DNA from 2 places in the Citrobacter telavivensis genome. Region 1 is predicted to be linked to the other one. Evidence: predicted binding sites of a transcription regulator. Region 1 holds the regulator's gene; the other holds the start of a gene.
What was found. The regulator PhoB, encoded in region 1, activates phosphate uptake and scavenging genes when phosphate is short. The targets are predictions, from matches to a motif close to CTGTCATAAAACTGNCNNAT.
Positions count from the first base shown of each region.

Region 1 (15,988 bases):
TGTGGTGAATATTCTCGACCCCGATGTTTTCGTCCTCGGCGGCGGGATGAGCAACATTGATCGCCTGTACAAAACGATTCCGCCGCTGATTAAACAGTTTGTGTTCGGCGGGGAGTGCGAAACGCCGGTGCGCAAAGCCCTGCACGGCGACTCCAGCGGCGTGCGTGGCGCCGCATGGCTGTGGCCACAGAAATAGTGGCAGGGGGAGGCCGGAGGGCGACGCCAGTGCGCCTTATCCGGCCTGCGGCACCCGCAGACATGGCGTCACCCACTATTCCACTGCAAACATTTTGTCGAGTTTGCTGTAGCCCAGCCCGTTGATTTTCTTCACCTTAATCTGCACCGGAATACGCTCTTTCATCGCTTCCACATGGCTAATCACGCCGATGGTTTTTCCGCTGGCATTGAGCGCATCCAGCGCATCGAGGGCGGTATCCAGCGTTTCACTGTCGAGCGTGCCGAAGCCTTCGTCAAGGAACAGCGAGTCAATGCGCGTTTTGTGGCTGACCAGATCGGAGAGCGCCAGCGCCAGCGCCAGGCTGACCAGGAAGCTCTCGCCACCGGAAAGGGTACGGGTATCACGCACGGCGTCGGCCTGCCAGGTGTCAACCACCTCCAGTTCCAGCGCTTCACTGGCTTTGCGCTGCAGCAGATAGCGTCCATGGAGGCGGGTCAACTGATTGTTCGCCAGCCACACCAGGTTATCCAGGGTCAGCCCCTGGGCGAATTTGCGGAATTTATCGCCCTCTTTAGAGCCGATCAGCGCATTCAGATAGCCCCAGTCCTCAACCTGTTGCATCGCGTTGTCGATTTTTTGCATCAACGTCTGCTGCTGTTGGCGATTATCGCTATCTTGTTTTAGCTGTTGGCGTATTTCACCCTGACGTGTGGCATTGTCTCGCACCCGGTCATTTAGCTGCGCCACGGCTTGCTGAATGTGTTCAATCGACTGCGTGAGATCCAGTCCCGCAGGCGGCTGTTGCTGATGCGCCGCCAGCGCCTGGGCTGACTGCGCGGCGAGGGTCTGTGCCTGCTGAAGCTGGTTTTCCAGCGACTGCTTAAGCTGTTCCAGACGCGCGATCGCTTCGTCATCCAGCAGCGCGGCAAGAAATGCCGCCCGATCGGCAAACAGGCTGTGCGCAAGCGCGGTATCGAATTGCGCCTGCGCATCGGCGGCGCGCTGAGTCTCCTGCTGCTCCTGCTGTTGTAACGTCTGTAACTGACTGTGCAGCGATACACACTCATCGTGAACCTGACGCCAGTTTTCCAGCGTCACGCTCTCATCATCTTCTGCGTCGGTACCGGCGGCAGGCAGCGTCTCGAGCAGCGGGGTGAGCTGCGCGATGCGCGCCTGCAACGCCGTCAACTCCGTCTGCCGCTGCTGCCACGTTTGTGCATCTGCCGCACGGGCGTTTAGCCACGCTTCTTCGCTGCCTTCTTCAGGAAGTGACAACGTATAGTGGCTTAACTGCGCCGACAGCGTTGCCTGGCGCCGATCGATTTGCTGGCGGAACTGCTCCACCTGTTGCGCATGGGCGGTGATTTGTGCCTGTAGCTCATGGCGTTGGCTGAGCTGATAGAGCTGCTGCTCGTGCTCGTCCTGTACCGTCAGCCAGGGCTGAATATCCTCCTGCGGCTGTAACGTGACGTTCAGTGCGCCGATCGCGGTTTGCCACTGTTGAGTGAGCGCTTGCTCCTCTTTAGCCAGCGTCTGCGCTTCGCTTTCGTCACGCTGTAGCTGCTGGTTTAGCGCTTCTGACTGTCCACGCAGGGCGGCACCTTCGTCAGCCAGCACTTTAACCTCTTTTTCCAGCGCGTCGCGTCGCGCCTGATTAACGCCTGGCTCGAGCGCCTGATACGCCGAGACTGCGGGATGGGCGGTTGAACCGCAAAGCGGGCAGGGCTGACCGGACTGTAGCAGCGCACGCTGGCTTTCCAGGTCTTTGATCCGCGCTTCCTGTTCGCAAAGGGTTTTAACATCCTGATACTGCTGATATTTGTCTTTATACTGCTGACGCTTTGCCTCCAGCAGGGTATTGCGCCGGGCCAGCTCTTGTTTGTTGTGCGCAATCGCTGCCTGCAGTTGACTCAGACGCGCCAACCGGGGAACGAGCTGACCGTGGAGCGAAAGCAATTGCTGGCGCAGAGGACGCTGCTGCGCATGCTGCGCCAGCGCCGTCGCAACCTCATCTGCCGTCATATTGAGCGTCACCGGCGGCAGTGCTTCCAGCTTACGGCTATCGTTTACCTGCTGTTGCTGCCATTTTGCCAGCTGAATCTTATCGCTGGCCTGCTGAGCAAACAGGGCTCGCCATCCTCCTAACTCATTGCTCCATAAGCGAAAGCGATCGTGTGCGATTAGCCACTCGTTCAGCGTCTGTTGCGTGGCGAGCAGGGCGGTGGACTGCCGCTCAGCCTGGCGGCGCATGCGGTCACGCAGCGAGAATCTGCTTTGTAAGCGAGCATTAACTTCGTTTATCTGCTGGCGGGTGCGGGTAACGGTAGCCGATTGTTCCTGAATACGCTCCCACAGTGGGCGTAACGCTCTGGCAGGTTGTGCCAGGCTGAGCGTCGCCAGCTGTGGCTGGGCGTTTTCCAGCGCCTCCTGCGCAACCCGCTGCGCCTGCTGACGCTGGTTTGCGTCGGCCTGCAGTTCGTGTTGACGCGTCAGCCAGTTTAACTGTTGTTGTCCGGTCTGCTGTTGGGTGACCAGCTGTTTCTCTTCGTCAGTGAGCGCCTGCAAACTTTCTGTCAGCGTCTGCAACGCCTCTGGCGCTAACAGCGTAACGCCGCTGGCCTGCGCCTGTAATTTTTCCAGTTCGGTGCGCGCGGTTTTGTGCTGCTCAAAAACCTGGGCGGAGATCTGCCCGTAAATTTCCGTGCCGGTCAGTTCTTCCAGCAGTTCTGCACGCTCCTTCGGTTTAGCGTTGAGGAACGCAGCAAACTGCCCCTGCGAGAGCAGCATTGAGCGGGTAAAGCGACCATAATCCAGCCCGGTCAGATCCGCCGTCATCTCCAGTTTGTCCTTCACCTTATCGGCAAGGATTTTCCCATCGGCGCAGCGCGCCAGTTCAACGCGCGGAACCTGTAAATTGCCGTCGGGCTGGTTGCGCGCGCGGTTTTGGCTCCAGAATGCACGATAAGCTTCGCCTTTGACTTCAAACTCCACTTCCGCCAGACATTCCGCCGTATCGCGGGTCATCAGATCGTTTTGCGATTGCGACACGGTATTCAGGCGAGGCGTCTCGTGGTACAACGCCAGGCAAATCGCATCGAGCAGCGTGGTTTTGCCGGCCCCGGTGGGACCGGTAATGGCAAACAGACCGTTGCTGGCAAACGGCTCTGCTGTGAAATCGACCTTCCATTCCCCTTTCAGTGAGTTGAGGTTTTTCAGGCGTAGACTGAGAATCTTCATGCCTCATGCTCCCCGGAAAGTGTCTGTAATGTGCGGTGAAAAAGTGATGTCAAACGTTCGCACTGAGGCGGCTCAAGTTCTTCCAGCGCCAGGCGGCGCGAAAATACCTCGTCCACGCTCAGTTCGCTCAGCGTTTCCCGGCGTTCGTTACTCAACATGCGCTCGCGCTGCTCCCGGCTGCGGCGGACTAACAGCACCTCAACGGGCAGCGTTTCCGTCAGCGCCTGAATTTTACGCTGCATATCATGCAGGTATTCATCGGTGGTGATTTCGATATCCAGCCAGACCGGAGGGCTTTGCTCGCTATCGCGCCACTGCTCCAGCTGTTCGGTAATCGCGGCGAGATCGCCTTTCAACACCGCCAGCGGTTGTGTGACCGGAACGGTGAGTTCTTCGACGCTGGCTAACTTGCCGTCCAGGAAGTCCACCCGATGCACGTATTTGTTTTTGCCACATTCGTCAAAACTCAGCGCGATGGGGGAGCCGCAGTAGCGGATATGCTCTGTGCCGCCAATCTTCTGCGCCCGATGGATGTGGCCCAGCGCGATGTAATCGGCGGGCGGGAAGTTCTGTGCCGGAAAAGCATCCAGCGTGCCAATATAAATGTCACGAACGGCGTCACTTTTACTGGCGCCGACGGTGGTCAGGTGGCCGGTGGCAATAATCGGCAGGGCGAGATCGCCGCGCAATGCGCAGGCAGTCTCGTATTGCTGTTGGTAATAGTCGGTGATGGCACCCAGCAGATGCTGCTGTTTTTCCTGACCGGACAGGCCCGCCTGGCTGCTGATAATGTCGCGCGGGCGTAAAAACGGCACCGGGCACAGCACCGCGCCGGGCTGGCCATCGCGGCGATTCAGGATTTGCGGCGCGTGACCGGCGCTGGCCACAACCGTGGTATTGAGAAACGCCAGAATCTCGCGGGATTCATTCAGCGTGGCGACGGAGTCATGGTTTCCTGCTAATACCACCAGATGACAGCCCGTTTGCTGCAGGTTGACCACAAAACGGTTGTAGATCTCACGGGCATAGCTTGGCGGCGAGCCGGTATCGAAGATATCGCCCGCAACGACTATCGCATCCACCTGCTGTTCGACCGCCGTTTCCAGCAGCCAGTCGAGAAAAGCCTGATGTTCAGCGGCGCGGCTTTTGCTGTAAAAATTTTGTCCCAGATGCCAGTCAGAGGTGTGAAGGATGCGCATAACGGTTCCATGGCAAAAAAGCATAAAGGGGATTATAACCATTCGTGGGCTGTAATATCTCGTTTCTCGGGTGTCATAAATCAACAACCTAAGGTTAACGTCAGCACGCATTTTCATAAATCTGTCATAAAACTGACGCATAATGACGCCGCATTAAGACAGATGATGATAAGCAACTTATATAACAGGGCAAATCATGGCGAGACGTATTCTGGTCGTAGAAGATGAGGCTCCAATTCGCGAAATGGTCTGTTTCGTGCTTGAGCAAAATGGTTTTCAGCCCGTTGAAGCTGAAGATTATGACAGTGCGGTGAACCAGCTTAATGAACCCTGGCCGGATTTGATCCTTCTTGACTGGATGTTGCCCGGCGGTTCTGGTCTACAGTTTATTAAACACCTCAAGCGTGAAGCGATGACCCGTGACATTCCGGTCATGATGTTAACCGCCAGAGGGGAAGAAGAGGATCGCGTACGCGGCCTGGAAACCGGTGCGGACGACTACATTACTAAACCGTTTTCCCCGAAAGAACTGGTGGCCCGCATCAAAGCGGTGATGCGCCGGATTTCGCCGATGGCGGTGGAAGAAGTCATCGAGATGCAGGGGCTAAGCCTGGATCCCACATCGCACCGCGTGATGACCGGCGAAAATCCGCTTGATATGGGGCCGACAGAATTTAAACTCCTGCATTTCTTCATGACCCACCCCGAACGGGTATACAGCCGCGAACAGCTGCTGAACCACGTCTGGGGCACCAACGTCTACGTTGAGGATCGTACGGTCGATGTGCACATTCGCCGTCTGCGCAAGGCGCTGGAAACCAGCGGCCACGATCGGATGGTACAAACGGTTCGCGGGACAGGGTATCGTTTTTCGACCCGTTTTTGAAAGACAAGAATAAATAAGAGCCTGGCTCTGAAGGGAGAGTGACCCGTGCTGGAACGGCTGTCATGGAAAAGGCTGGTGCTGGAACTGATACTTTGCTGTATCCCGGCCTTGATCCTAAGTGCATTTTTTGGTTACCTGCCGTGGTTTTTACTGGCATCGGTAACAGGACTGCTGATCTGGCATTTCTGGAATTTATTACGCCTCTCATGGTGGCTGTGGGTCGACAGAAGCATGACGCCGCCGCCGGGACGAGGCAGTTGGGAACCGCTGCTGTACGGTTTGCATCAGATGCAACTGCGCAATAAAAAGCGCCGTCGCGAGCTGGGCAATCTGATTAAACGCTTTCGCAGCGGGGCAGAGTCACTGCCCGATGCGGTGGTGTTGACCACTGAAGAGGGTGGGATCTTCTGGTGTAATGGCCTCGCGCAACAGGTGCTGGGCTTACGCTGGCCGGACGATAGCGGACAAAACATCCTGAACCTGCTGCGCTACCCGGAGTTTACGCAATACCTTAAGCTGAGGGATTTTAGCCGACCGTTAAATCTGGTACTCAATACCGGTCGACACCTGGAAATTCGCGTCATGCCGTACACCGATAAGCAACTGCTGATGGTGGCGCGCGACATGACACAGATGCACCAGCTTGAAGGCGCGAGACGCAATTTCTTTGCCAACGTGAGCCATGAACTGCGCACTCCACTAACGGTGTTGCAGGGCTATCTCGAGATGATGCACGAACAGACGCTGGAAGGGGCAACGCGCGAAAAAGCGCTATTGACGATGCGTGAACAAACCTCGCGCATGGAAGGACTGGTGAAACAGTTGCTTACGCTGTCGAAAATTGAAGCCGCACCGACGCTTCTGCTCAATGAACAGGTCGATGTGCCGATGATGCTGCGTATGGTCGAACGTGAAGCGCAGACGCTCAGCCAGCAGAAGCACACGTTCAGCTTTGAGGTGGATAACCAACTCAACGTGCTGGGGAATGAAGAACAACTGCGTAGCGCAGTGTCCAACCTGGTGTATAACGCCGTGAATCATACGCCAGCGGGAACCCATATCACCGTCCGCTGGCGCGCGATGCCGTACGGCGCGGAGTTTAGCGTGGAAGATAACGGGCCAGGCATTGCGCCGGAACATATCCCGCGGTTAACGGAGCGGTTTTATCGCGTTGATAAAGCGCGATCGCGGCAAACGGGCGGCAGTGGACTGGGACTGGCTATCGTAAAACATGCGTTGAATCATCATGAAAGTCGCCTGAATATCGAGAGTCAACTGGGCAAAGGCACGCGCTTTAGTTTTGTGCTGCCGGAACGATTAATTGCCAAAAAAAGTGCTTAAAGTACAATTGTAAGGTTTTCTTTCCATAAGCCAGCCAATGCTGGCTTATTTTCTTTGCGGCTAAGATAAGTCTGCTGAATTTATCCGCGCCTGGTTGTTTTTTGTTCGAATGATAAGCCATGACTTTTTCTTTAACATAGTGTTTTGCACTGGTTATTTATTTGATACCACTATAATCTTCCAGTTTTTAGATCCCTCCTTGCTTTAAAACGTTATAAGCGTTTAAATTGCGCCCCAGATGCTGTCAGACTGACTGTATTCAGGCGGTAAATCGAAAAACTATTCTTCGCAGTCCCAGCCCAGGAGCATATCCCGCTGGAATTGCTTAAAAAAACCGCTGTTTCTTCCCACAGGGAAAGACATTACGTTAATTTAATCAACACCACATCCACAGGCCGTAAGCTTTATGACCCATCAGTTAAAATCGCGCGATATTATTGCGCTGGGCTTTATGACTTTTGCGCTGTTCGTCGGCGCAGGGAACATCATCTTTCCTCCAATGGTTGGTTTGCAGGCTGGCGAAAACGTCTGGATGGCGGCTGTCGGCTTTTTGATCACAGCCGTGGGGCTACCGGTGCTGACGGTTGTCGCGCTGGCGAAAGTCGGTGGTGGTGTTGACAGTCTGAGCACGCCTATCGGCAAAGTGGCTGGCGTTCTGCTGGCGACCGTCTGCTATCTGGCCGTCGGTCCGTTATTCGCTACGCCGCGCACCGCAACGGTCTCTTTTGAAGTGGGTATTGCCCCGCTGACCGGCGACTCGACTCTGCCGCTGTTTATCTACAGCGTGGTCTATTTTTCAATTGTAATTCTGGTGTCGCTGTATCCGGGCAAACTGCTGGATACCGTGGGGAACTTCCTGGCGCCGCTGAAGATTCTGGCGTTGATTGTGCTCTCCGTTGCGGCAATCATCTGGCCTGCTGGCCCGATCAGTCATGCGATGGAAGCTTATCAGACGGCGGCATTTTCCAATGGCTTCGTTAACGGCTACCTGACGATGGATACGCTGGGCGCGATGGTCTTTGGTATCGTTATTGTTAACGCGGCGCGCTCTCGCGGTGTGACTGAAGCGCGTCTGCTGACCCGCTATACCGTCTGGGCGGGACTGATGGCGGGCGTCGGATTAACGCTACTGTACCTGGCGCTGTTCCGCCTCGGGTCAGACAGCGCTACGCTGGTCGATCAGTCGGCGAACGGCGCAGCGATTCTGCACGCTTATGTCCAGCACACCTTTGGCGGTGCGGGTAGCCTGCTGCTGGCGGCGCTGATCTTTATCGCCTGTCTGGTGACGGCGGTCGGCCTGACCTGCGCCTGTGCAGAGTTCTTTGCTCAGTATGTGCCGCTGTCTTACCGCACGCTGGTGTTCATTCTTGGCGGGTTCTCGATGGTGGTTTCCAACCTGGGGCTCAGCCATCTGATCCAGATCTCTATTCCGGTGCTGACGGCGATTTATCCCCCGTGTATCGCACTCGTTGTGTTAAGTTTTACCCGCTCATGGTGGCATAATTCGACCCGCGTCATTGCACCGGCAATGTTTATCAGCCTGATTTTTGGTATCCTTGATGGTATTAAAGCATCGGCAATCGGCGACGTGTTACCGGCCTGGACCCAGCGCTTACCGCTGGCGGAACAAGGTCTGGCGTGGTTAATGCCCACTGTTGTGATGGTGGTCCTGGCGGTTGTCTGGGATCGCGCGGCGGGTCGGCAGGTGACCTCCAGCGCACACTAAGATTGCGGAAAATCTGTTTTAACCACGGGGCTATTACTGGCCCCGTGGTTTTTTATGTGTTGATGGGTTAGGAATCGATGGAAAGTAATAACAAGCTGAAGCGTGGGCTAAGCACCCGACACATTCGCTTTATGGCCCTGGGCTCAGCAATCGGCACCGGGCTGTTTTATGGCTCTGCGGACGCCATCAAAATGGCCGGGCCGAGCGTGCTGCTGGCCTACATTATCGGCGGGGTGGCGGCCTATATCATTATGCGCGCGTTGGGGGAAATGTCCGTACACAATCCCTCTGCCAGTTCATTTTCACGCTATGCGCAGGAAAACCTCGGCCCACTCGCGGGTTACATTACCGGCTGGACCTACTGCTTTGAAATTCTGATTGTCGCCATTGCCGATGTGACCGCATTCGGTATCTATATGGGCGTCTGGTTTCCGACGGTTCCGCACTGGATCTGGGTGCTTAGCGTGGTGCTGATCATCTGCGCCATCAACCTGATGAGCGTAAAAGTGTTTGGCGAACTGGAGTTTTGGTTCTCCTTCTTTAAAGTCGCCACCATCATCATCATGATTGTGGCCGGCTTCGGCATCATCATCTGGGGGATTGGCAACGGCGGACAACCGACCGGGATCCATAACCTGTGGAGCAACGGTGGTTTCTTCAGCAATGGCTGGCTGGGGATGGTGATGTCGCTACAGATGGTGATGTTCGCCTACGGCGGTATTGAAATCATCGGTATCACCGCCGGGGAAGCGAAGGACCCGGAGAAATCCATTCCGCGCGCCATTAACTCGGTGCCGATGCGTATTCTGGTGTTCTACGTGGGGACGCTGTTCGTCATTATGTCTATCTACCCGTGGAACCAGGTGGGAACCGACGGCAGCCCGTTTGTGCTGACCTTCCAGCATCTTGGCATTACGTTTGCTGCCAGCATTCTCAACTTTGTGGTGCTCACCGCGTCACTGTCGGCGATTAACTCTGACGTCTTTGGCGTCGGTCGCATGTTGCACGGGATGGCGGAGCAGGGCAGTGCGCCAAAAGTGTTCGCTAAAACCTCGCGCCGGGGGATCCCATGGGTCACCGTGATGGTGATGACTATCGCCCTGCTGTTCGCGGTGTATCTGAACTACATCATGCCGGAAAACGTCTTCCTGGTGATTGCGTCGCTGGCGACCTTCGCGACGGTGTGGGTGTGGATTATGATCCTGCTGTCGCAAATTGCTTTCCGTCGTCGTCTGCCGCCGGAAGAGGTGAAGGCGCTGAAGTTTAAAGTGCCGGGCGGTGTGGCAACGACCATTGTGGGCCTGATTTTCCTCGTATTTATCATTGGGCTGATTGGCTATCATCCGGACACCCGCATTTCGCTGTACGTTGGCTGTGGCTGGATTGTTCTGCTGATGATTGGCTGGATGTTCAAGCGCCGTCGTGACCGTCAGGTCGCCGAAGCGCAGTAATGTTGTGCCGGGTGGCATGAATGCCATCCGGTCATTTCTCCTCCCCCGAACTCCTCCCCCAATAAACCTTCAGATGATGAGTTATCCTGTAAATCGCTATGGCAAGGTGAGCTCATTTTCATCAAAGGGGATTCGTGATGTTGAACGCCTGGCACCTACCGGTTGCCCCATTTGTTAAGCAAAACAAAGACCAACTGACCATTACGCTCTGGTTGACGGGGGAGAACCTGCCGCAGCGCGTTACGCTACGTGCGGAAAATGACAACGAAGAAACCGCGCTGGCGATGCACAAACTGCGCACGCCGCCGTCTCCGGGCGTGACCGCCTGGCGTGCGGCGATCGATCTTCGCAGCGGACAGCCGCGTCGACGCTACAGCTTCAAGCTGCTCTGGCTCGATCGTCAGCTGTGGTTCACGCCGCAAGGGTTCAGCCGCTTTCCACCTGCCCGTCTGGAGCAATTTGCCGTGGATGCGCCGGACAGTGGACCGCAGTGGGTTGCCGATCAGGTTTTCTACCAGATCTTTCCTGACCGTTTTGCTCGTAGTTCGTCACGCGACGCCCAGCAGGATAAGGTCTATTACCATCACGCGGCCGGGCAGGAGATTGTGCTGCGAGAGTGGGACGAACCGTTGACCGCGCAGGCGGGCGGATCCACGTTTTATGGCGGCGATCTCGACGGTATCAGCGAAAAGTTGCCGTATCTGAAAAAGCTGGGCGTCACCGCGCTGTACCTGAACCCGGTATTCACCGCCCCGAGCGTGCATAAATATGATACCGAGGATTACCGTCACGTTGACCCGCAGTTTGGCGGCGACCCGGCGCTGATGCGACTGCGGCTGAAAACGCAACAGCAGGGGATGCGCCTGGTGCTGGACGGCGTGTTTAACCACAGCGGCGATTCCCACGCGTGGTTCGATCGTCATCATCGTGGCTCTGGCGGCGCGTGCCACCATCCGGATTCCCCCTGGCGCGACTGGTACAGCTTTTCGCCGGACGGCGTCGCGCTGGACTGGCTGGGCTACCCCAGTCTGCCGAAGCTGGATTATCAGTCCGAAAGTCTGGTCAATGAAATGTATCGCGGTGAAGACAGCATTGTTCGTCACTGGCTGAAAGCGCCGTGGAACATGGACGGCTGGCGTCTTGACGTCGTGCATATGCTGGGAGAAGCGGGCGGCGCGCGTAATAACCTTCAGCATGTCGCGGGGATCGCCCAGGCGGCAAAGGAAACGCAGCCGGAAGCTTACGTCTTTGGTGAACACTTTGGCGATGCGCGACAGTGGCTACAGGCGGATGCTGAAGATGCCGCCATGAACTACCGTGGCTTCACCTTCCCGCTATGGGGCTTTCTTGCTAATACCGATATCTCTTACGATCCCCAGCAGATTGACGCGCGAACCTGTATGGCGTGGATGGATAACTACCGCGCCGGTCTCTCTCATCAACAGCAGTTGCGGATGTTCAATCAGCTCGACAGCCACGATACCGCGCGTTTCAAATCGCTGTTGGGCAACGATGTCGCCCGCCTGCCGCTGGCGGTAGTCTGGCTATTTAGCTGGCCCGGTGTGCCTTGTATCTATTACGGTGATGAGGTGGGGCTGGATGGCGATAACGATCCCTTCTGCCGCAAGACGTTTCCCTGGCAGGCGGAAAAACAGGATGCCGCATTGCTTGCCCTGTATCAGCGGATGGCGAAGTTGAGACATCGCATCCCGGCGCTGCGTTACGGCGGATGTCAGGTTATCTATGCAGAAGATAACGTGGTGGTGTTTTTGCGCGTCTACCAGCAGCAGCGCGTGCTGGTGGCCATTAACCGCGGCGAAGCCTGTGAAGTGGTGCTCCCGGCCTCACCGCTGCTGAACGTGACAGAATGGGGCTGTAAAGAAGGGAAAGGGCAGTTGTCTGACGACATACTGACGCTGCCGGCCATTTCCGCCACGCTCTGGCTGAATCACTGATACAGCCGCGCGATGTCGTGGCTGGCAAGCAGCGTTTCCCGCCACCAACGATGCGCCAGCCCGTTTCGTCCATCGCGCCATGCCATATAGGCGACATCTTTTTCACGAAAAGAGATGACGCTTTTTTCGACCAGTTCGCCCGTGGCAAGCCACGGGCTGGCGATATGCCGCGGCAGAAACCCGCAGCCCATCCCGGCGCGCAGTAGCGCCACTTTGCTGTGAAAATCATCGACATGAATCTGCGGCTGTTCTTCCATCAGGTTGGTTTGCAGCGGATGACAAAAGCGCGCGCTGTCGCTAATGACAATGGCGCGGTGCAGGCAGAGTTGTTCATTCGTCAATTTGTCAGAGATTGCGGCCAACGGATGATCGGGCGCCACCACAAAGACATTATCCAGAGTGCCTAACATTTTGTAGGACCACGCGGCGGAGGTCGGCGGTTCGTTAATCGCGCCAAGAATGATATCCGCGCCATTATGCGTTAACTCTTCCCATGACCCTGCCAGCGTGTGGTACGAAAATTTAAGCTGCGTCTGTTTGTTCTGCGCGTGAAAGGCGTCGATGAGGGGTAACAGCACCTCAAAGGGAAAGGAGACATCCAGCGCAATGACCAGCTCTTTCTCCCAGCCGGAGCTCAACTGCAGCGCCTGCTTTTCCAGATCTTTTGCCGCACTGAGCAGCAAGCGCCCCTTTTCCAGCATCATCAGTCCGGTATCGGTGAATTTGGCCCGATGCCCGGAGCGGTCAAGCAGTTCGATGTTCAGGTCTTTTTCCAGCTTCTGAATCATATAGCTGAGTGCTGCAGGCGTTTTAAACAACGATTCGGCTGCGGCGGCAAAAGTACCGTATTTGTCGATGGCGTCCAGGATAAGCAGAACGTCCAGATTTATGCGCATGGCTGAAAATATCCCTGAAAATAAACCCCTCTGTTGTACCGAATGGCGAGAAACAAAACCAGTGAAGAAATTAGATGGAAGATGCGCATTTTTTTGAAAGTGTAAAGATATATCGTCCGGACAAGGCTTATTTCACACGACGGTAAGTTTTCTTTAATAAGTCGTTAGAAATTTCCAACTATACTAAACAGGCTTTCTGATTCAGGATTTGATGGCTGACGGCAGATACCAGACGTCAATTTATAACTCATTGATTAAGGAAGTATATTATGTCTATTCGGGAACTGATTAATCCATCAAACTCGACGCTCATTTTTATTGACCATCAGCCGCAAATGGCATTTGGGGTGGCTAATATTGATCGCCAGACGTTGAAAAATAATACCGTTGCGTTGGCGAAGGCAGGCAAAATATTTAATGTGCCGGTCATTTATACTTCAGTCGAAACAAAAAGTTTTAGTGGTTACATCTGGCCTGAGTTACTGGCTGTGCACCCGGATGTGAAACCTATCGAACGTACCTCCATGAACTCCTGGGAAGACGCGGCATTTGTGAAAGCCGTGGCGGCGACCGGACGTAAAAAACTGATTATCTCTGCGCTATGGACCGAAGTGTGCCTGACCTTCCCGGCGCTGATGGCGCTGGAAGCCGGTTACGAAGTGTATGTCGTAACGGACACTTCCGGCGGCACCTCTGTTGATGCGCATGAACGCGCCATCGACCGTATGGTGCAGGCCGGTGCCGTACCGGTGACCTGGCAGCAGGTTCTGTTGGAGTACCAGCGTGACTGGTCGCGTAAAGAGACCTATGACGCGGTGATGAGTCTGGTTCGTGAACACAGCGGCGCCTACGGTATGGGCGTGGATTATGCCTACACCATGGTACATGGCGCACCGGAACGCAAAGCATAAATACACTTCATCCTTCACGCTGCCTCTTTGTTGGCTTCGTTTGCGCACCCCGGTCACTCACTTATGTGAGCTCCCGAGGATGCGCAACCTTGCCGCCTCGACGCATCATGAATGATTTTGTGTAGTGAACGTATGGCTTATGGCGGGGCAACCCGTCATTAACCTTCAGCAAGGAATCTGTCATGGCGCAAAATACACATGTGACGTTGGTGATTACGCATACGCTGCAGCCTGACCAGGCAGCGCGCTATGAGCTATGGCTAGGGAAAATTATGCCCATTGCCGCCTCGTTTCCCGGTCATCTCGGGGCGAATGTGATTCGTCCGACGGACGGGCAGAATCTGTGGAACATCATTATTCGTTTCGACACGCTTGAGCATCTCTACAACTGGACGCAGTCGGATACGCGGCGACTTCTGGTCGAGGAGATAGCCCCGCTGCTGGCGGAAGGCGATAAAACCGAGATCCACACCGAAGCGGCGTTCTGGTTTACGCCTCCCGCCCCGCATGTTCGTCAACCGCTACGCTGGAAGCAGTTTCTGATCACCCTGTTGGTTATCTTCCCCAGCACCAATCTGGTGCCGTGGCTGACCGGCATGCTATTGCCCTCGCTGAAGGGAACGCTGTTACTGCATCTGATTAACGATGCCTGTGTGGTTGCGCTGGTGGTCTGGTTGTGGATGCCCATCGTGACCCGTTTGTTTGCCGGCTGGCTGAAAAAAGCCTGATCGGTTCGTCAGGAGAGTGTTATGTCTCAAACTGCCTCATTGATTCTGACCCACGGAAAAATACATACCCTCGACAGTCACAGCCCGCAGGCTGACGCCGTGGCTATCAAGGATGGAAAAATTCTCGCCACGGGAACGCACGATCAGGTAATGCGTTTTGCTGCTGACGGTACGCAGGTGGTTGATCTGAAAGGTCACACTGTGATTCCGGGACTTAATGATTCCCACCTGCATCTGATCCGTGGTGGGTTGAATTACAACCTTGAGCTGCGCTGGGAAGGCGTACCGTCCGTGGCCGATGCGCTGCGTATGCTGAAAGAACAGGCTGACCGCACCCCGTCGCCGCAGTGGGTTCGCGTGGTGGGCGGCTGGAGCGAATTTCAGTTTGCCGAACGACGGATGCCGACGCTGGAAGAGCTCAACGACGCCGCGCCGGATACCCCCGTTTTCGTTCTGCATCTGTACGATCGCGCGCTGTTAAACCGCGCGGCGCTGAAAGCCGTGGGATACACCAAAGCAACGCCCGATCCGGCGGGCGGCGAGATCGTCCGCGATGGCAACGGTAATCCCACCGGGATGCTGATCGCCAAACCGAACGCCATGATCCTTTATTCGACGCTGGCCAAAGGGCCGAAGCTACCGCTGGAGATGCAGGTGAACTCCACCCGCCAGTTTATGCGCGAACTGAATCGTCTCGGGCTGACCAGCGCCATTGACGCAGGCGGTGGTTTTCAGAACTACCCGGAAGATTACGAGATCATCGAGCAGTTGCATGCTAATCACCAGATGACGGTGCGTATTGCCTATAACCTGTTTACTCAGCGACCGAAGCAGGAACTGGACGATTTCGAACGCTGGACCGATATGCTCAAGCCGGGCCAGGGAACCGATTTCTATCGTGCGAACGGTGCCGGTGAGATGCTGGTCTTCTCCGCCGCGGACTTCGAAGATTTCCTGCAACCGCGCCCGGATTTGCCGGAAGGGATGGAGGATGAGCTGGAGCGCGTAGTGCGCCATCTGGTGGAACACCGCTGGCCATTCCGTCTGCATGCCACTTACGATGAGTCCATCAGCCGGATGCTGGATGTGTTCGAGAAAGTGAACCGTGATATTCCGTTCAATGGTCTGCACTGGTTCTTCGATCACGCCGAAACCATCAGCGAGCGCAATATCGATCGCGTGAAAGCGCTGGGCGGCGGCATTGCGGTACAGCATCGCATGGCGTTCCAGGGCGAATATTTTATCGACCGCTACGGGAAAGAGGCCGTGAAACATACGCCGCCGGTGGCGAAAATGTTGGCTGCCGGAGTGCCGGTGGGGCTTGGAACCGATGCCACTCGCGTCGCCAGCTATAACCCGTGGACGGCGCTGTACTGGCTGGTTTCCGGGCGGACGGTCGGCGGGATGGCGATGTATGACGACAACAACCGTCTGCCGCGCGACGTGGCGCTGGAACTGTGGACGGCAGGAAGCGCGTGGT
Region 1 is NZ_JBGUBF010000001.1:144,724-160,711, forward strand. It holds gene mak (fructokinase) at 1-196, shown strand, start outside; gene sbcC (exonuclease subunit SbcC) at 272-3,415, opposite strand; gene sbcD (exonuclease subunit SbcD) at 3,412-4,614, opposite strand; gene phoB (phosphate response regulator transcription factor PhoB) at 4,811-5,500, shown strand; gene phoR (phosphate regulon sensor histidine kinase PhoR) at 5,546-6,841, shown strand; gene brnQ (branched-chain amino acid transporter carrier protein BrnQ) at 7,248-8,567, shown strand; gene proY (proline-specific permease ProY) at 8,645-10,018, shown strand; gene malZ (maltodextrin glucosidase) at 10,156-11,973, shown strand; gene ACERJC_RS00710 (LysR family transcriptional regulator) at 11,967-12,869, opposite strand; gene ACERJC_RS00715 (hydrolase) at 13,139-13,780, shown strand; gene ACERJC_RS00720 (antibiotic biosynthesis monooxygenase) at 13,963-14,508, shown strand; gene ACERJC_RS00725 (amidohydrolase) at 14,530-15,988, shown strand, end outside.

Region 2 (15,988 bases), 1.6 Mb from region 1:
CCTGCCGACCGGGATCTTACGGAAATAGACCAGCGAACCGCTGTTCAGCGACCCCAGATCGGGCGCATTAAGATGGATCATCAGATCGCCGTTATCCAGGCGATATTTCGGCTGGGTATCAAGGGCGACGAAATGATCCTGCTCTTTGCCTTTACCGGGCATCATGCCGATATAGTTACCGCCAACCAACGCATCAAGGCCTGAAACCCCCGCGAGCGACGCTTTGGGCGTCACCAGCCAGAACTGCGTGTCTTCGCGCAGGGCATCTTTCATGTCCGACTTAATGCTGACTCGCACCTCAATTTTTCGCAGATCCTGACTCAGGCTGATGTCCTGAACCGTACCCACCTCTACGCCCTGATAGCGAACGGGCGTACGGCCCGGTACGATGCCATCCGCAGACATGAAATCGATGGTCACGGTGTTACCGCGATCTTCATAACTGTTCCAAATCATCCATCCCGCGATCATTAACGCAATCAGCGGGAGAAGCCAGAATGGTGAGATACGGCGTTTAGTTTTAATCTGCGCTTCAGTCTGCGAAGCGGGCGTTTCCTGACTCATGTGCATCCCAAAGTAAGCGGCTGTCCAGCCATTCCACTGCAAGAATAGTCAAAATGACCGCTGAGCCGAAATAAAACGCAGCCGGTCCCATAGTAAAAGCAAGAATCTGGTCGCGGTTAATCAGCGACATGGTTAAGGCGATAACAAAAAGGTCCAGCATCGACCAGCGACCGATCCACGTGACCAGGCGTAAGAGTTGCATACGCGTGCGTAAACCCTGTTCGCATTTGAACTGAATGCTGAGCAACAGCGTAAACATGACGATCACTTTGGTGAATGGCACCAGAATACTGGCGATAAAGACCACGGCGGCCACGGCGACATTGCTGTTCGCCAGCGACAGGATACCGGACATGATCGTGTCTTCCTGTCGTCCACCGTTCACGTAGATAACCGAGATAGGCATCAGGTTAGCAGGCAGCAGCAAAACAATCGATGCCAACAACGCCGCCCAGCATTTTTGTACGCTCTGATTTCGGCGCTCGCGCAAGGGAATATGGCAGCGTGGGCAGCGTCCACGCGGGTCCGGATAACCGGTAAAATGACAACCGAGGCAAATACGCAACTGCTCGTCCGGGCGTTTGGCCGGTCGCTGCGGATAAAAACGTTCCCACAGCTGCTCAATGTTCAGGTGAGATAGTGTCAGGATGCTGAGGATCACCAGCGCGATAAAGGCGTAAAGCCCAACGCCAGGCTGCAAGAAGGCGTAATCCTGAACTTTGATCGATGCCACGCCAATGCCCACCAGATAGATGTCCAGCATCACCCACTCTTTGAGTTTTTCCAGCATCAGCAGCACCGGGCGCAAATTCATGCCGAGAATATTGCCGAACCACAGGTAGGCAATCGCGCTCACGAGGATCAGCGGTGCGCCCGCAACGCAAAACAGCACCATCGTCGCGGTAATGGGATCGCCTTGCTGCGTCATCTGCCAGATCCCCTGCATCACGTTGGCATCAATGCGGATGCCCAGCAGATAGATATGCAGCAGAGGCTCGCCCCAGGCGAAGGGCATCAGCAACAGCATGGTGACAGCCATCGCCCCCAGGCGCGTCAGCGACCAGTCGCGACCATCACGAATTTTCGCCTGGCAGCGGGGGCAGTACGCGCTCTGGTGAGAGCGCATCTTCGGCAGACTAAACAGCAGGTCACACTGAGGGCAACGCTGATAGTGCGCACGAGGCAGTGCTTCGCTGATGGATCGGATCGCTATTTTTTTCGTTGGCGTGATCTGGGGTGTCTTGAGAGCCATGTATCGCGAATCAAAGTGTTAGAATTATGTAATCTTAACTCATGACGGGAATGATCTTGAGCATTAACGCATTTAATGCTTATTTTAATAGGCTGGCAGTATCAGAGTAAGACAACTAAGTGATTATATAATGAACAAGACAGAGCTATACGCGGATCTGAACCGCGATTTTCAGGCATTAATGGCAGGAGAGACCAGTTTTCTGGCCACGCTGGCGAACACCAGCGCGCTGTTGTACGAACGTCTTTCGCAAGTGAACTGGGCGGGATTTTACCTTCTTGAGGGCGATACGCTGGTATTAGGTCCGTTTCAGGGCAAAATTGCCTGTGTACGGATTCCGGTGGGTCGCGGCGTGTGCGGCACGGCTGTTGCCCTAAACCAGGTGCAACGGATTGACGACGTTCACGCGTTTGATGGCCACATTGCCTGCGATGCGGCCAGTAATGCGGAGATTGTCCTGCCAATAACCGTTAAGGGCCATATTATTGGCGTGCTGGACATCGACAGTACGGCGTTTGGGCGCTTCACCGCTGAGGATGAGCAAGGTCTTCGCCGGCTCGTCGCGCAGCTTGAAACCGTGCTTGCAATGACGGATTACAAAAAATTCTTTGCGAGCATCGCAGGATAATCAACGGATACCGTAGCAATTACTGATGGCGTCATTATAATGACGCCTGTTCATGCCTGCGGCTTGTTGGCTACGTCCGTTGTAATCAGGAAATTTCATGGAAAATCAACCTAAGTTGAATAGCAGTAAAGAAGTAATCGCGTTTTTGGCCGAGCGTTTTCCGCAGTGCTTTAGTGCGGAAGGCGAAGCGCGCCCACTGAAAATTGGCATTTTTCAGGATCTGGTAGAGCGTATTGAGGGCGAAATGAACCTCAGCAAAACGCAACTTCGTTCCGCTTTACGTCTTTATACTTCGAGCTGGCGTTACCTGTACGGCGTTAAGCCGGGCGCAACGCGTGTCGATCTCGACGGCAACCCTTGTGGGGAGCTGGATGAGCAGCACGTTGAACATGCGCGTAAACAGCTTGAAGAAGCGAAAGCTCGCGTTCAGGCGCAGCGTGCTGAACAGCAAGCGAAAAAACGCGAAGCTGCCGCTGCCGCAGGTGAAACCGAAGACGCACCTCGCCGTGAACGTAAGCCGCGTCCTGCACCACGCCGCAAAGAAGCGACTGAGCGTAAACCGCGTGCTGATAAACCGGCCGCGAAAGCGCCGCGCGCACCTCGTGAAGAGAAATTGACTCCGGTTTCGGATATTTCAGCGCTGAGCGTTGGACAGTCTCTGAAGGTGAAAGCGGGCAATGATGCGATGGATGCCACCGTATTAGAAATCACCAAAGATGGCGTCCGTGTACAGCTGAATTCGGGTATGTCTTTGATTGTACGCGCAGAACACCTGGTGTTCTGAAACGGAGGCCAGGCCTGGCATGAACACATTTTTTAGGCTTACCGCGTTAGCTGGCCTGCTTGCAATAGCAGGCCAGACCTTCGCTGTGGACGACATTACGCGTGCCGATCAGATTCCTGTTCTTAAGGAAGAGACACAGCACGCGACGGTGAGTGAACGCGTTACGTCGCGTTTTACGCGTTCTCACTATCGTCAGTTCGATCTCGATTCGGCCTTTTCCGCCAAAATTTTCGACCGCTATCTGAATTTACTCGACTACAGCCACAACGTGCTGTTGGCGGGGGATGTCGAGCAGTTTGCGAAGAAGAAAGGGCAGTTGGGCGACGAACTGCGCTCGGGTAAGCTCGACGTTTTTTACGATCTCTATAATCTGGCGCAAAAGCGCCGTTTCGAGCGCTTTCAGTACGCACTGAAAGTGCTCGAACGTCCGATGGATTTCACCGGGACTGATACCTTTAATCTCGATCGCAGCAAAGCGCCCTGGCCGAAAGACGAGGCTGAGCTTAATGCGCTGTGGGACGGTAAGGTGAAGTTCGATGAGTTAAGTCTGAAACTGACCGGCAAAGACGACAAAGAAATTCGTGAGACGCTGACCCGTCGTTATAAATCCGCGATCCGTCGTCTGACGCAAACCAACAGTGAAGACGTCTTCTCACTGGCGATGACGGCGTTTGCTCGCGAAATTGATCCACATACCAACTATCTCTCACCACGAAACACCGAACAGTTTAATACTGAAATGAGCCTGTCCCTTGAAGGGATTGGTGCCGTGTTGCAGATGGACGATGACTATACGGTCATCAACTCCATGGTAGCCGGCGGTCCGGCGGCGAAGAGCAAAGCGATTAGCGTTGGCGATCGCATTGTCGGTGTGGGTCAGACGGGCAAAAGCATGGTCGATGTGATCGGCTGGCGTCTGGATGACGTTGTTGCGCTCATCAAAGGGCCAAAAGGCAGCAAGGTTCGTCTTGAAGTTCTGCCTGCCGGCAAAGGAACAAAAACCCGAACGGTCACACTGACGCGTGAGCGCATTCGTCTGGAAGACCGTGCGGTTAAGATGTCTGTGAAGACGGTGGGTAAAGAGAAAGTCGGCGTACTGGATATCCCGGGCTTCTATGTTGGCCTGACTGACGATGTCAAAGTTCAGTTGCAGAAACTGGAAAAACAGAACGTCAGCAGCATCGTAATCGATCTGCGCAGCAATGGTGGCGGAGCGTTGACGGAAGCGGTTTCGCTGTCGGGTCTGTTTATTCCTTCTGGTCCGGTGGTTCAGGTTCGCGACAATAATGGCAAAGTCCGTGAGGACAGCGATACCGATGGCGTTGTTTACTACAAAGGTCCGCTGGTGGTGCTGGTCGATCGCTTCAGCGCGTCGGCATCGGAAATTTTTGCAGCCGCCATGCAGGATTACGGTCGCGCGCTGATCGTCGGTGAACCGACCTTCGGTAAAGGTACCGTGCAGCAGTATCGTTCGCTGAACCGTATTTACGATCAGATGCTGCGTCCGGAATGGCCTGCACTGGGTTCCGTCCAGTACACGATCCAGAAGTTTTATCGCGTGAACGGCGGCAGTACCCAGCGTAAAGGCGTCACGCCCGATATCATCATGCCAACAGGGAATGAAGAGACAGAAACCGGCGAGAAGTTTGAAGATAATGCGTTGCCGTGGGATAGCATCGACGCCGCAACGTATGTGAAATCAGACGATCTGACGCCGTTCGGTCCTGAGTTACTCAAAGATCACAACGCGCGTATCGCGCAGGATCCTGAGTTCCAGTACATCATGAAGGATATCGCCCGTTTCAATGCGATGAAGGACAAACGTAACATCGCGTCTCTGAATTACGCGCAGCGTGAAAAAGAGAATAACGAAGATGATGCGATGCGTCTGGCGCGAATCAATGACCGGTTTAAACGTGAAGGAAAACCGGTTCTGAAGAAACTGGACGACCTGCCAAAAGATTACCAGGAGCCGGATCCGTATCTTGATGAAACGGTGAAGATTGCGCTGGATCTGGCGACGCTTGAGAAAGCGAAGCCCGCGGAACAACCCGCTGCGGCGAAGTAACCTCAGACAGGCACAAGAAATTGTGCCTGTTTTTTTTAACAAGCGCATGAAGTCGTCAGTCTGGTACAACAAAATGTAAAGTTGTGTCTTTCTGGTGACTTACCGGGCATTGATACTTGAAAATAGCGGTACGACCCATACGATGTGGGTAATCGCATAGTGCGTTTTGTTAAGTTGAGGTTAAAAGAAAATTATGATGCGAATCGCGCTTTTCCTGTTGACGAACCTTGCCGTCATGGTCGTTTTCGGGCTGGTGCTGAGCCTGACAGGGATTCAGTCGAGCAGCGTTCAGGGCCTGATGATTATGGCGCTGCTGTTCGGTTTTGGTGGTTCCTTCGTTTCACTGCTGATGTCCAAATGGATGGCGTTACGTTCCGTCGGTGGGGAAGTGATCGAGCAGCCGCGTAACGAAAGAGAACGCTGGTTAATGAATACGGTCGCCACGCAGGCGCGTCAGGCCGGTATCGCCATACCGCAGGTTGCTATTTACCATGCGCCGGACATTAACGCGTTTGCCACCGGGGCGCGTCGTGATGCGTCTCTGGTCGCGGTCAGTACCGGCTTGCTGCAAAACATGAGCCCGGATGAGGCTGAAGCGGTTATTGCTCATGAAATTAGCCATATCGCGAACGGTGACATGGTCACCATGACGCTGATTCAGGGGGTCGTGAACACCTTTGTTATCTTTATCTCGCGCATTCTAGCGCAGATCGCCGCGGGTTTTCTCGGTGGCAACCGTGATGAAGGCGAGGGTAGCAATGGCAACCCGATGATCTATTTTGCTGTCGCGATGGTACTGGAACTGGTCTTCGGTATTCTGGCGAGCATTATTACCATGTGGTTCTCTCGTCATCGTGAGTTCCACGCCGACGCGGGTTCCGCCAAACTGGTTGGTCGTGAAAAGATGATTGCCGCGCTGCAGCGTCTGAAAACCAGTTACGAACCGCAGGAAGCATCCAGCATGATGGCCTTCTGCATTAATGGTAAAGGTAAATCACTGAGTGAACTGTTTATGACTCACCCGCCGCTGGATAAACGTATCGAAGCGCTGCGAAGTGGGGAATACCTGAAGTAAGCCTGTCGGCAAAACGAGAGAGCGCGTCCACGGACGCGCTTTTTTTTATCCCTGCGCTCGAGGTTGTGTGATGCGTAAACCACTCACCACCGCCGCCACGGTTGCCAGAATCCCCGCAGCCAGCAGAGAAACATGCGTGCCGTTATCCCCGAACTGGTTCAACAGCAGTGCGACCAGCGCCGCACCTGAACTTTGTCCCAGCAAACGAGCGGTTCCCAGCATTCCGCTCGCGCCACCGCTGCGTTCGCGCGGCGCTGACGTGATGATTGTGTGATTATTGGGTGACTGAAACAAACCAAACCCGGCACCGCAGAGGATCATCGGCCAGATGATATTGAGATCGGACGGTACGGCAGGAAGCAGCACCAGAGCAAAAAGTCCGCCAGCCATCACCAACAGGCCCAGCGCCCCCAGCAATCCCGCATGGACGCGCTCTATCAGATACCCGGCCAGCGGTGCCATGACCATCGTTGCCAGTGGCCAGGGAGTGAGCAGCAGACCCGTTTCAACTTCACTGCGCCCCAGTACCGTTTGCAGGTAGAAGGGAAGGGAGACCATCGCAAGCATCTGTGCGCAGAAGGAACAGATTGATGTCCCTATCGACAGTGAAAACAGGGGAATACGCAGCAGGTCGACCGGCAATAGCGGCACCGGTAGTGAGAGTTGACGGCGGATAAAGAAGTAGCCCACCACGACCAGCGCCGCCAGTTCAGCACCGACCAGCGTAAGGGACTGCCCCTGTGCAAAACCGCTCAGTGCGGTGATCAACAGACCAAACGTCAGTGCGTTCATCACGGCACTGGGGATATCAAAACGCGGTTTATTGCTGCGTGAACCATTGGGCGGCAGGAATCGTATCGCCAGAATTAGCGCAATAATTCCTAATGGCACGTTGATCAGGAACAGCCATTTCCAGGAGGCGATTGAGAGGATCGCCGCAGCAATGGTGGGGCCAGCGGCTGCAGAGACGGCAACGATAAAGGAGTTGATGCCCATCCCACGTCCCAGATGGCGCTGAGGATAAATCAGACGGATCAACGCGGTGTTGACGCTCATCAGCGCCGCGCCGCCAAACCCCTGCACGACACGCGCCATCGTCAACACCTGCAGCGAGTCTGCGAGTGCGCAGAACAGTGAAGCCAGCAGAAAGACGACCAGTCCGCATTTGTAGATGCGTCGATAGCCAAACATATCGCCCAGGAACGACAGCGACAGTAACGAGACGACAATGGCAATCTGATAGGCGTTGACGACCCAGATTGAGCTGGCGGCGGAGGCGTGTAAATCATCGGCAATGGTGGGGAGTGCCACGTTGGCAATGGCACCATCCAGTACGGCCATCGAAATACCAATAACAATGGTTAAAATGGCGCCATATCGCTGCGGAAGCGGCAGGCCGTCGGCCTGGGGTTTATTCATGTGATTGATAGTTTCTGCGAAGAATATGATCAGGGTAGTGATTCTAGCATTGATATTCAGGCTTTATGTCGCAGATTTGTAACGAAGTTAGCAAAGATGGATTGCGGGCGCCTGACCATGAAATTATAATAAAAAATCGTTCTGATTTTTATAAAACACTCGTAATGAGGTGATAGATGGCTAACGCAGATCTGGATAAACAGCCTGATTCTGTATCTTCCGTGCTGAAAGTTTTTGGCATTCTGCAGGCGCTGGGTGAAGAGCGCGAAATAGGGATTACCGAGTTATCACAACGCGTCATGATGTCAAAAAGCACCGTTTATCGCTTTTTACAGACCATGAAAACGCTGGGTTATGTGTCGCAGGAAGGGGAGTCCGAGAAGTATTCTCTGACGCTGAAACTGTTTGAACTGGGCGCGCGTGCGCTACAGAACGTTGACCTTATCCGCAGTGCGGACATCCAGATGCGTGAACTCTCTCGTTTGACTAAAGAGACCGTGCACCTCGGTGCGCTGGATGAAGACAGCATCGTATACATCCATAAGATTGATTCGATGTACAATCTGCGCATGTATTCGCGTGTCGGTCGTCGTAACCCGCTTTATAGTACCGCGATTGGTAAAGTGCTGCTGGCCTGGCGCGATCGTGATGAAGTGAAACAGATTCTGGACGGCGTTGAGTACAAACGCAGTACCGGGCGCACCATCACCACCACGGAAGCATTGCTGCCCGTGCTGGATAAAGTTCGTGAACAGGGTTATGGCGAAGATAACGAAGAACAAGAAGAAGGTTTACGCTGCATTGGCGTACCGGTATTTGACCGTTTCGGTGTCGTGATTGCTGGCCTGAGCATCTCCTTCCCGACGCTGCGTTTTTCCGAAGAAAACCTGCATGACTACGTTTCGATGCTGCATACTGCGGCGCGTAAAATTTCTGAACAGATGGGTTACAACCATTATCCATTCTGATGACGTCATGATGGCGATATTAAGAAACTGCCGACTTTCGCGCCGGCAGTTTTATCCTGATGACATCCTGCTTAGGATTACGCATTGCGGTCATCACGGCGGCGGATCTTAACCGTTATCGACGACCACGGTACTTTTACGCAATAGCGGGCAATCCGTTAACCCAATGATACCGCTATCGGTATGAACATATTGCGCGGTGGCGGTTCCTCGCGCGGTGAGATACTTACACTGCAGCCCCAATCCGGCCGCATTCTCCTGACTGCCTATCAGAACACCATATCCACTGAGTAATAATCCAATCCAGACAAGCGCAAACAACACGATAGCGCGAATAATCAAACGCATTATGACCTCTTTTCTTCTATAAGTTAGACTGAGCTTAGCGTCTACGCGCATTGATACAAGTAAATGATTCTTAAAAAATCGCGAATGTTCTCTGTAGTTAGCCCTGGTTTAAGATACACATGATATTTTGGTGGCATAAGATGTTGATGCGGAGAGTGGAGTGAAAAAGTTTCGATGGATAATTCTGGTGGTGGTGGTGCTTGTGTGCCTGTTGCTATGGGCCCAGGTGTTCAACATCATGTGTGACCAGGATGTACAATTTTTCAGCGGAATTTGCGCCATCAATAAATTTATCCCCTGGTGAGATCATTTTTTCATCTGTTGATTACCTTCCTGTGGCGCGGTGGTAAAATGATGCGTCTACATTGAGGTGGTGAAATGAACGAAGTAGTGAATTCCGGCGTGCTTAATTTTGCGTCGTTGATTGTATCGGTGGGGGTTCTGGTTGTTGGGCTGGTGCTGTGGTTCTTTATCAACCGTGCAAGCTCGCGAACCAATGAGCAGATTGAGCTGCTTGAAGCGTTGTTAGATCAGCAGAAGCGACAAAATGCCTTATTGCGTCGTCTCTGTGAAGCGAACGAACCGGAAAAAGTGGCTGAGGCATCGCCGAAGGCCAATGACCCGCAAGAGGATGATGACATCATCCGTCTGGTCGCAGAGCGTTAATCCTTTGTAAAACAGGAAGCGAATGGACTGGCATCCCGTCGGTCTTTCCTTCCTGGGTCATTATCCTGCACGCTATTAGTGCAGTTACATACCTCTTCGCTATATCCGTTCCTTCCTGAGTCATTCCGTTGGTTATTGTCTGCACACACTTAATTATATTTTTCCATACGTTAATAATGTGAACTTCCCCGTTTTGTGAGAATGATCGGCTTTATAAAAATCGAAACGTTTCTTTCCCTATTTTTGTGCATTGTCATCATTCTTTCATTAAATGAGTGCATAAGAACAGTGGATATCAGGTTGGACCGAAATGTGTTGTTATTATGATAACGGGCCATTTTGTGTTGAGACAAATTATGCATAACAAAGCAGAATTTGTGATAACGGCCTGACTCCACGTTTCATCATCGCGATGATCTGGAAGTCATGAAGTTATTGAGCTATGGTTGAAAAGTCCCCGTTGCGATGCTGGTCTGACAAGGGCTCAGCAAGAAAGCGGGAATATATCGGCTTGAGAATTGACGCATAACTGTGCAGATACTCTGTGTCGACTGGTGAGATTTGTGCGACCGATCGAGACACGTTTAAAAATGGCTTGCCATAATTAACGTTGTATGTGATAACACGTTTTGGGTTAAACGAGGTACAGTTCTGTTTATGTGTGGCATTTTCAGTAAAGAAGTCCTGAGTAAACACGTTGTCGTTGAATACCGCTTCTCTGCCGAACCTTATATTAGTGCCTCAAGCAGTAATGTCTCAGTTTTATCTATGTTAGGCCTGCGGGCTAAGAAAACACTCTAAGGAATTTTGCAAATGGCAAAGATTAAAGGTCAAGTTAAGTGGTTCAACGAGTCTAAAGGTTTTGGCTTTATTACTCCGGCTGATGGCAGCAAAGACGTGTTCGTACACTTCTCCGCTATCCAGGGTAATGGCTTCAAAACTCTGGCTGAAGGCCAGAACGTTGAGTTCGAAATTCAGGACGGCCAGAAAGGTCCGGCTGCTGTTAACGTAACAGCTATCTGATCGACACCACTGATTTGAAGCGCGTCTGCGCATCAACCTCAGATTTAAAGCCTCGCTGATGCGGGGCTTTTTCATGCATCTTCCTTCAAAGTATGTCTGAATACCTCCTTCGTTAGCGCCTTGTTGCAAAGCCGTGATGTTATTAGCATAGTTTTCCCCGCTTTCCCGCCGTTATTCCCGTTAAATCAGTCACCTGAATATCATGTTTGCCGGAGAACAGGTGAAAAAGAAAAGTGATGGTACGGCGCGAAGTTTCACACCGCTACGCTTTGCACTACTTTGTATAGCCATATTGCTGAGTCTGGGAGTGCTATTGGGACGCGTCGCATGGTTGCAGATTGTTGAACCCGATTCCCTGGTCAGGCAAGAAGATATGCGCTCGTTGCGCGAAGTCAGCACGGCATCGCCGCGCGGAATGATTACTGACCGGCAGGGACGGCCACTGGCGGTGAGCGTACCGGTGAATGCGGTCTGGGTTGACCCACAAATCTTGTTGAGTAAAGGCGGCGTTGGCGTCAACGAACGCTGGCAGGCGCTGGCGAATACGCTGCATCTCTCGCTCACAACGCTGGCGGCGCGTGTTAACCACGATCCGTCGGCACGGTTTATCTACCTTGCGCGTCAGGTCTCTCCTCAACAGGCGAAGTGGATAGAGAGACTGAATTTGCCCGGGATCAACTTGCGTGAAGAATCCCGGCGGTTTTACCCGGCAGGACATGTCGCGGCGAATCTGATTGGTTTTACCAACATTGACGGGCAGGGTATTGAAGGCATTGAGAAAAGCTTTAACGCACAGTTAATGGGTAAGCCGGGTTCCCGTCTGGTCCGCAAGGATAAATTCGGGCATGTGATTGAAAACATCACGGAAGTCAATCCTGTACCGGCTCATGAACTTCAGCTTAGCATTGATGAGCGACTGCAGACGGTTACCGAAGATGCGCTGGACAATGCGGTTAGCTGGAACAAAGCAGAATCCGGAGCCGCCGTGCTGGTGAACATTGCCACCGGTGAGATTCTGGCGATGGCCAGTTTCCCCGATTTTAACCCGAATAATCGGGACGGTGCGGGGCTTGACGATTTTCGCAATCGAGCGATTAGCGATACCTTCGAACCGGGATCGACGGTGAAACCGCTGGTCATCATGACGGCGCTTGAGCAGGGGATTGTGCAGCCTGACAGCGTAATCGATACCCATCCATTTTTTCTCGACGGGCATCGCATCCGCGACGTGGGTTTTTATCCGGAACTGACGCTGACCGGTATTTTGCAAAAATCGAGTGACACCGGAGTATCGCATCTCTCGCTGGCGATGCCCATTCAGCAGTTAGTGGATACATATCAGCGTTTTGGCTTTGGTCAGCCCACGGGACTGGGACTCACCGGGGAGAGTCAGGGGCTGATGCCACAGCGTCACTACTGGAGCGATTTGGATCGTGCAACATTTGCCTTTGGCTACGGCCTGATGGTGACACCGCTTCAACTGGCGCACGTCTATGCCACGATTGGCAGTTTTGGCCTTTACCGACCGCTCTCCATCACGCGTATCGATCCGCCGGTCATCGGCAAACGCGTGATGTCCGAAGCGTTGGTCAGACAGGTAGAACATATGATGGAAAGTGTTGCTCTGCCGGGTGGCGGCGGGACGAAGGCGGCGGTTCGGGATTATCGCGTGGCGGTTAAAACCGGGACTGCGAAGAAAATCGGTGATGACGGTAAATACGTGGATAAATATGTGGCCTACACCGCAGGCGTGGCGCCAGCCAGCAGCCCGAAGTTTGCACTGGTGGTGGTGATTAACGATCCGCAGAACGGCGCCTATTACGGCGGTGCCGTATCGGCACCCGTTTTTAGCCAGATTATGGGCGATGTGTTGCGACTGGAAAACGTCAAACCGGATGGAATGCCCGCCGACTCCAGTCATCTGCTGGTAATGCAGGGCAATCCGCAGACATTCCCTGTGCGCTAAGTGATTCTCCCAGGGCGTAAATCGCGTTACACTTGCGCCCTGAATTCACCTGCCGGAGTTGTTATGTCGTTTTCCTGCCCCCTTTGTCACCAGCCTCTCGCGCACGTCAATAACAGTTTTATCTGTCCGCAGCGGCATCAGTTTGATGTGGCAAAAGAGGGATACGTCAACCTGTTGCCGGTGCAGCATAAGCGTTCGCGCGATCCGGGTGACAGTGCGGAGATGATGCAGGCACGGCGTGCGTTTCTTGATGCCGGACACTATCAGCCGCTGCGTGACGCCATCGTTGAACAACTTTCCACGCGCCTCGACGCGTCGGCGGCCTCGATTCTTGATATCGGTTGTGGTGAAGGGTATTACACTCACGCCTTTGCTGATGCGCTGCCTGCGGCTACCACTTATGGACTGGACGTGGCGAAGGTCGCTATCAAAGCGGCGGCCAGGCGCTATCCGCAGGTGACATTCTGCGTTGCATCGAGTCATCGTCTGCCGTTTGCTGATGCCAGTCAGGACGCGATTGTGCGGATTTACGCGCCGTGTAAAGCAGAAGAACTGGCGCGTGTGGTCAAGCCGCGCGGATGGGTTCTCACGGCAACGCCGGGAGCGAGGCATTTAATGGAGTTGAAAGGGCTGATTTACGTTGAGGTCCGACTCCATGCGCCGCATACCGAGCAACTGGAAGGGTTCAACCTGCTGGAAGATATCGCGCTGGCGTACCCGATGAGCCTGAGCGGGAAGGAAGCGGTGGCGCTATTGCAGATGACACCTTTTGCATGGCGGGCGAAGCCAGAGGTTTGGGAACATCTGGCGAGTAGAGAAACGTTTGACTGCCAGACGGATTTTCGTCTTCACCTCTGGCAGCGCGCGGATTAACCGTGAAAGTGCGTCCAGAGGATCTGGACGCCGATACCGATCAGCACCACCCCGCCCAGAATTTCAGCCCGTTTGCCAAGCAGCGGGCCAATGAAGCGACCGACCATCATCCCCAGCGTGGACATAATCAACGTGGCGCAGCCGATAGCCAGTGCGGTAGCGATAATGTTGACCTGCAGGAACGCCAGCCCTACACCGACCGCCATGGCGTCGAGGCTGGTGGCGATGGCGGTCGTGACCAGTAACCAGAAACCGTGACGGCGCAGCGGTTCATCGTCTTCATCATCCGCGCCGCGAAATCCTTCTATAATCATTCGCCCGCCCAGAAAGACCAGCAGAATGAAGGCAATCCAGTGATTCCATTCCAGTACGAATTTGCTGGCTAACATGCCCAGCGCCCAGCCGATCAGCGGCGTCAATGTTTCGACTGCGCCGAAGATCAAACCGGTGCGCAGCGCTTCAGAGAATTTGGGTTTATGCAGGGTGGCGCCTTTGCCAATTGATGCCGCGAAAGCATCCATCGACATGCCGAAAGCGAGAATAATAGTGGCAGTGATATTCATGACAGCGTCCTGACCGGGGTTTCCATAAAACACACCACTGCCCCCAGTAAACATGCACACCTGAACACAGGCGTTCATACAGTATGCATAGCAGTTGATGTGCCTATGGTCTCGCCTGACTGAAAGAGATTTCAGTCCGTACGTGCCACGTTTTGCAACGAGTATGTTGACACGTACATTTCCGGAGTCTGGAAATCGGCTACTCCCCAAATGACGGCGCAACCTTAACATATTTTGAGAATATAAAACAACTGCGGAGAAATATTATTTGACTTCTAATTGTAAACGATTTTCATTTAGATTTATTGATAGATAGAACGTTAAAATAAATAACATCTTTACGCCTGGGTTATAGCCTTAGCTATGTTTTTAATTACAATTAAATTGCGAAAAACAAAGCACAGGCTATGTTTCTAACTCACTGAGAGGAAACGAGAAGTTTATATATCTTTTCCAGATCGTCGATATTTCGTACGCGAATAAGCAAACGCCTTTGTTCTAATTGCATCACCAGAACACCATCTTCCGATAAATTCATCTCTTTAATGCGGTTATATTCTATCCATACGTTGGCGAAGAAAAATCCACCCTGTTTGAAGAGGATCTTCGGTACCCGGATCCAGAAAATATAAAGCCCCATCAACGCCAGTGCACATAATAACCATGTGGTCATGATAGCCCCATGGCTGGTGACATTGTTGTAGATAAGAATCGCGATGAGGCCGATGAAGATGACGCTGTCCACGCGGCTTCGGCGTAGCAGGGGGATGGCAAGCAGAGTCTGGCCATTGCGGCGTGGCATGATGAACTGATCGTAAATGGCGTAAGCCAGCAACGCGGCAATAAAGAAAACCAGCACCAGGTCCGTAATAGTCATTAATCCTTGTTCCTCCAGATAAAAAAAACGGGGCCGTTAAGGCCCCGGTAGTGTACTACAGTCTTACAGACCCAACAGGCCGACCGCATATCCCGCGATACCGATGACGAAGAAGCCAACGATAATCCACAGCGGGTTGACTTTCTTACGCAGCAGCCACATACAGGCGAAGGTAAGCAGTAACGGAACCAGACCCGGCATCAGCTGGTCGAGAATGGTCTGGACGGTGGTAACACGCGTCTGACCATCCTGACCGGTGATGGTTGAGACCACTAGCGGGATGTTCACGTGCGTCCATTTGTTCACCAACGCCCCCATGACAAACAGGCCGAGGATTGACGCCCCCTCAGTCAGTTTTTGCAGGAAGCCGCCGCCCATATCCTTAACAATATCGACACCTTTGCGGTAACCGTAGGCGACGCCGTAGTAACGGGTCAGCAGACGGACTGCGTTGAACAGAATGAAGAACAGCAGTGGACCCAGCAGGCTGCCGCTCATCGCGATACCCGCACCTAACGCAGCAAACACCGGACGCACAGTACCCCAGAAAATCGGGTCGCCCACGCCTGCCAGCGGCCCCATCAGACCCACTTTGATACCGTTGATGGCACCATCATCAATCTCTGCGCCGTTAGCACGCTGTTCTTCCATCGCCAGCGTTACGCCGAGAACTGGCGCCGCAACGTACGGGTGGGTGTTAAAGAATTCCAGGTGACGCTTGATGGCTTGCTTACGCGCATCGTTGTTCTCGGGATACAGGCGACGAATAGCCGGTACCATGGAGAAGCAGAAACCCAGCGCCTGCATACGTTCGAAGTTCCATGAACCCTGAAACAGGTTAGAACGAATGAACACGCCACGAATGTCACTCTGTGTGAGTTTTTTCTCAGTGGTAGTTTTAGTCATATCAACCA
Region 2 is NZ_JBGUBF010000001.1:1,790,952-1,806,939, reverse strand. It holds gene ACERJC_RS08585 (PqiB family protein) at 1-564, opposite strand, end outside; gene yebS (membrane integrity lipid transport subunit YebS) at 533-1,816, opposite strand; gene msrC (free L-methionine (R)-S-oxide reductase MsrC) at 1,947-2,444, shown strand; gene proQ (RNA chaperone ProQ) at 2,542-3,228, shown strand; gene prc (carboxy terminal-processing peptidase) at 3,248-5,296, shown strand; gene htpX (protease HtpX) at 5,490-6,371, shown strand; gene ACERJC_RS08555 (MFS transporter) at 6,417-7,790, opposite strand; gene kdgR (DNA-binding transcriptional regulator KdgR) at 7,967-8,758, shown strand; gene ACERJC_RS08545 (YobH family protein) at 8,867-9,106, opposite strand; gene mgrB (PhoP/PhoQ regulatory lipoprotein MgrB) at 9,267-9,410, shown strand; gene ACERJC_RS08535 (YebO family protein) at 9,485-9,772, shown strand; gene ACERJC_RS08530 (DUF2627 domain-containing protein) at 10,430-10,573, shown strand; gene cspE (transcription antiterminator/RNA stability regulator CspE) at 10,586-10,795, shown strand; gene ftsI2 (peptidoglycan DD-transpeptidase FtsI2/PBP3(PARA)) at 11,016-12,761, shown strand; gene rlmA (23S rRNA (guanine(745)-N(1))-methyltransferase) at 12,825-13,634, shown strand; gene mntP (manganese efflux pump MntP) at 13,631-14,197, opposite strand; gene ACERJC_RS08505 (DUF986 family protein) at 14,616-15,074, opposite strand; gene ACERJC_RS08500 (PTS mannose transporter subunit IID) at 15,138-15,988, opposite strand, start outside.
Region 2: kdgR (DNA-binding transcriptional regulator KdgR) is a predicted target of PhoB. The motif match lies at 7,856-7,875, and genes of this name have one in related genera.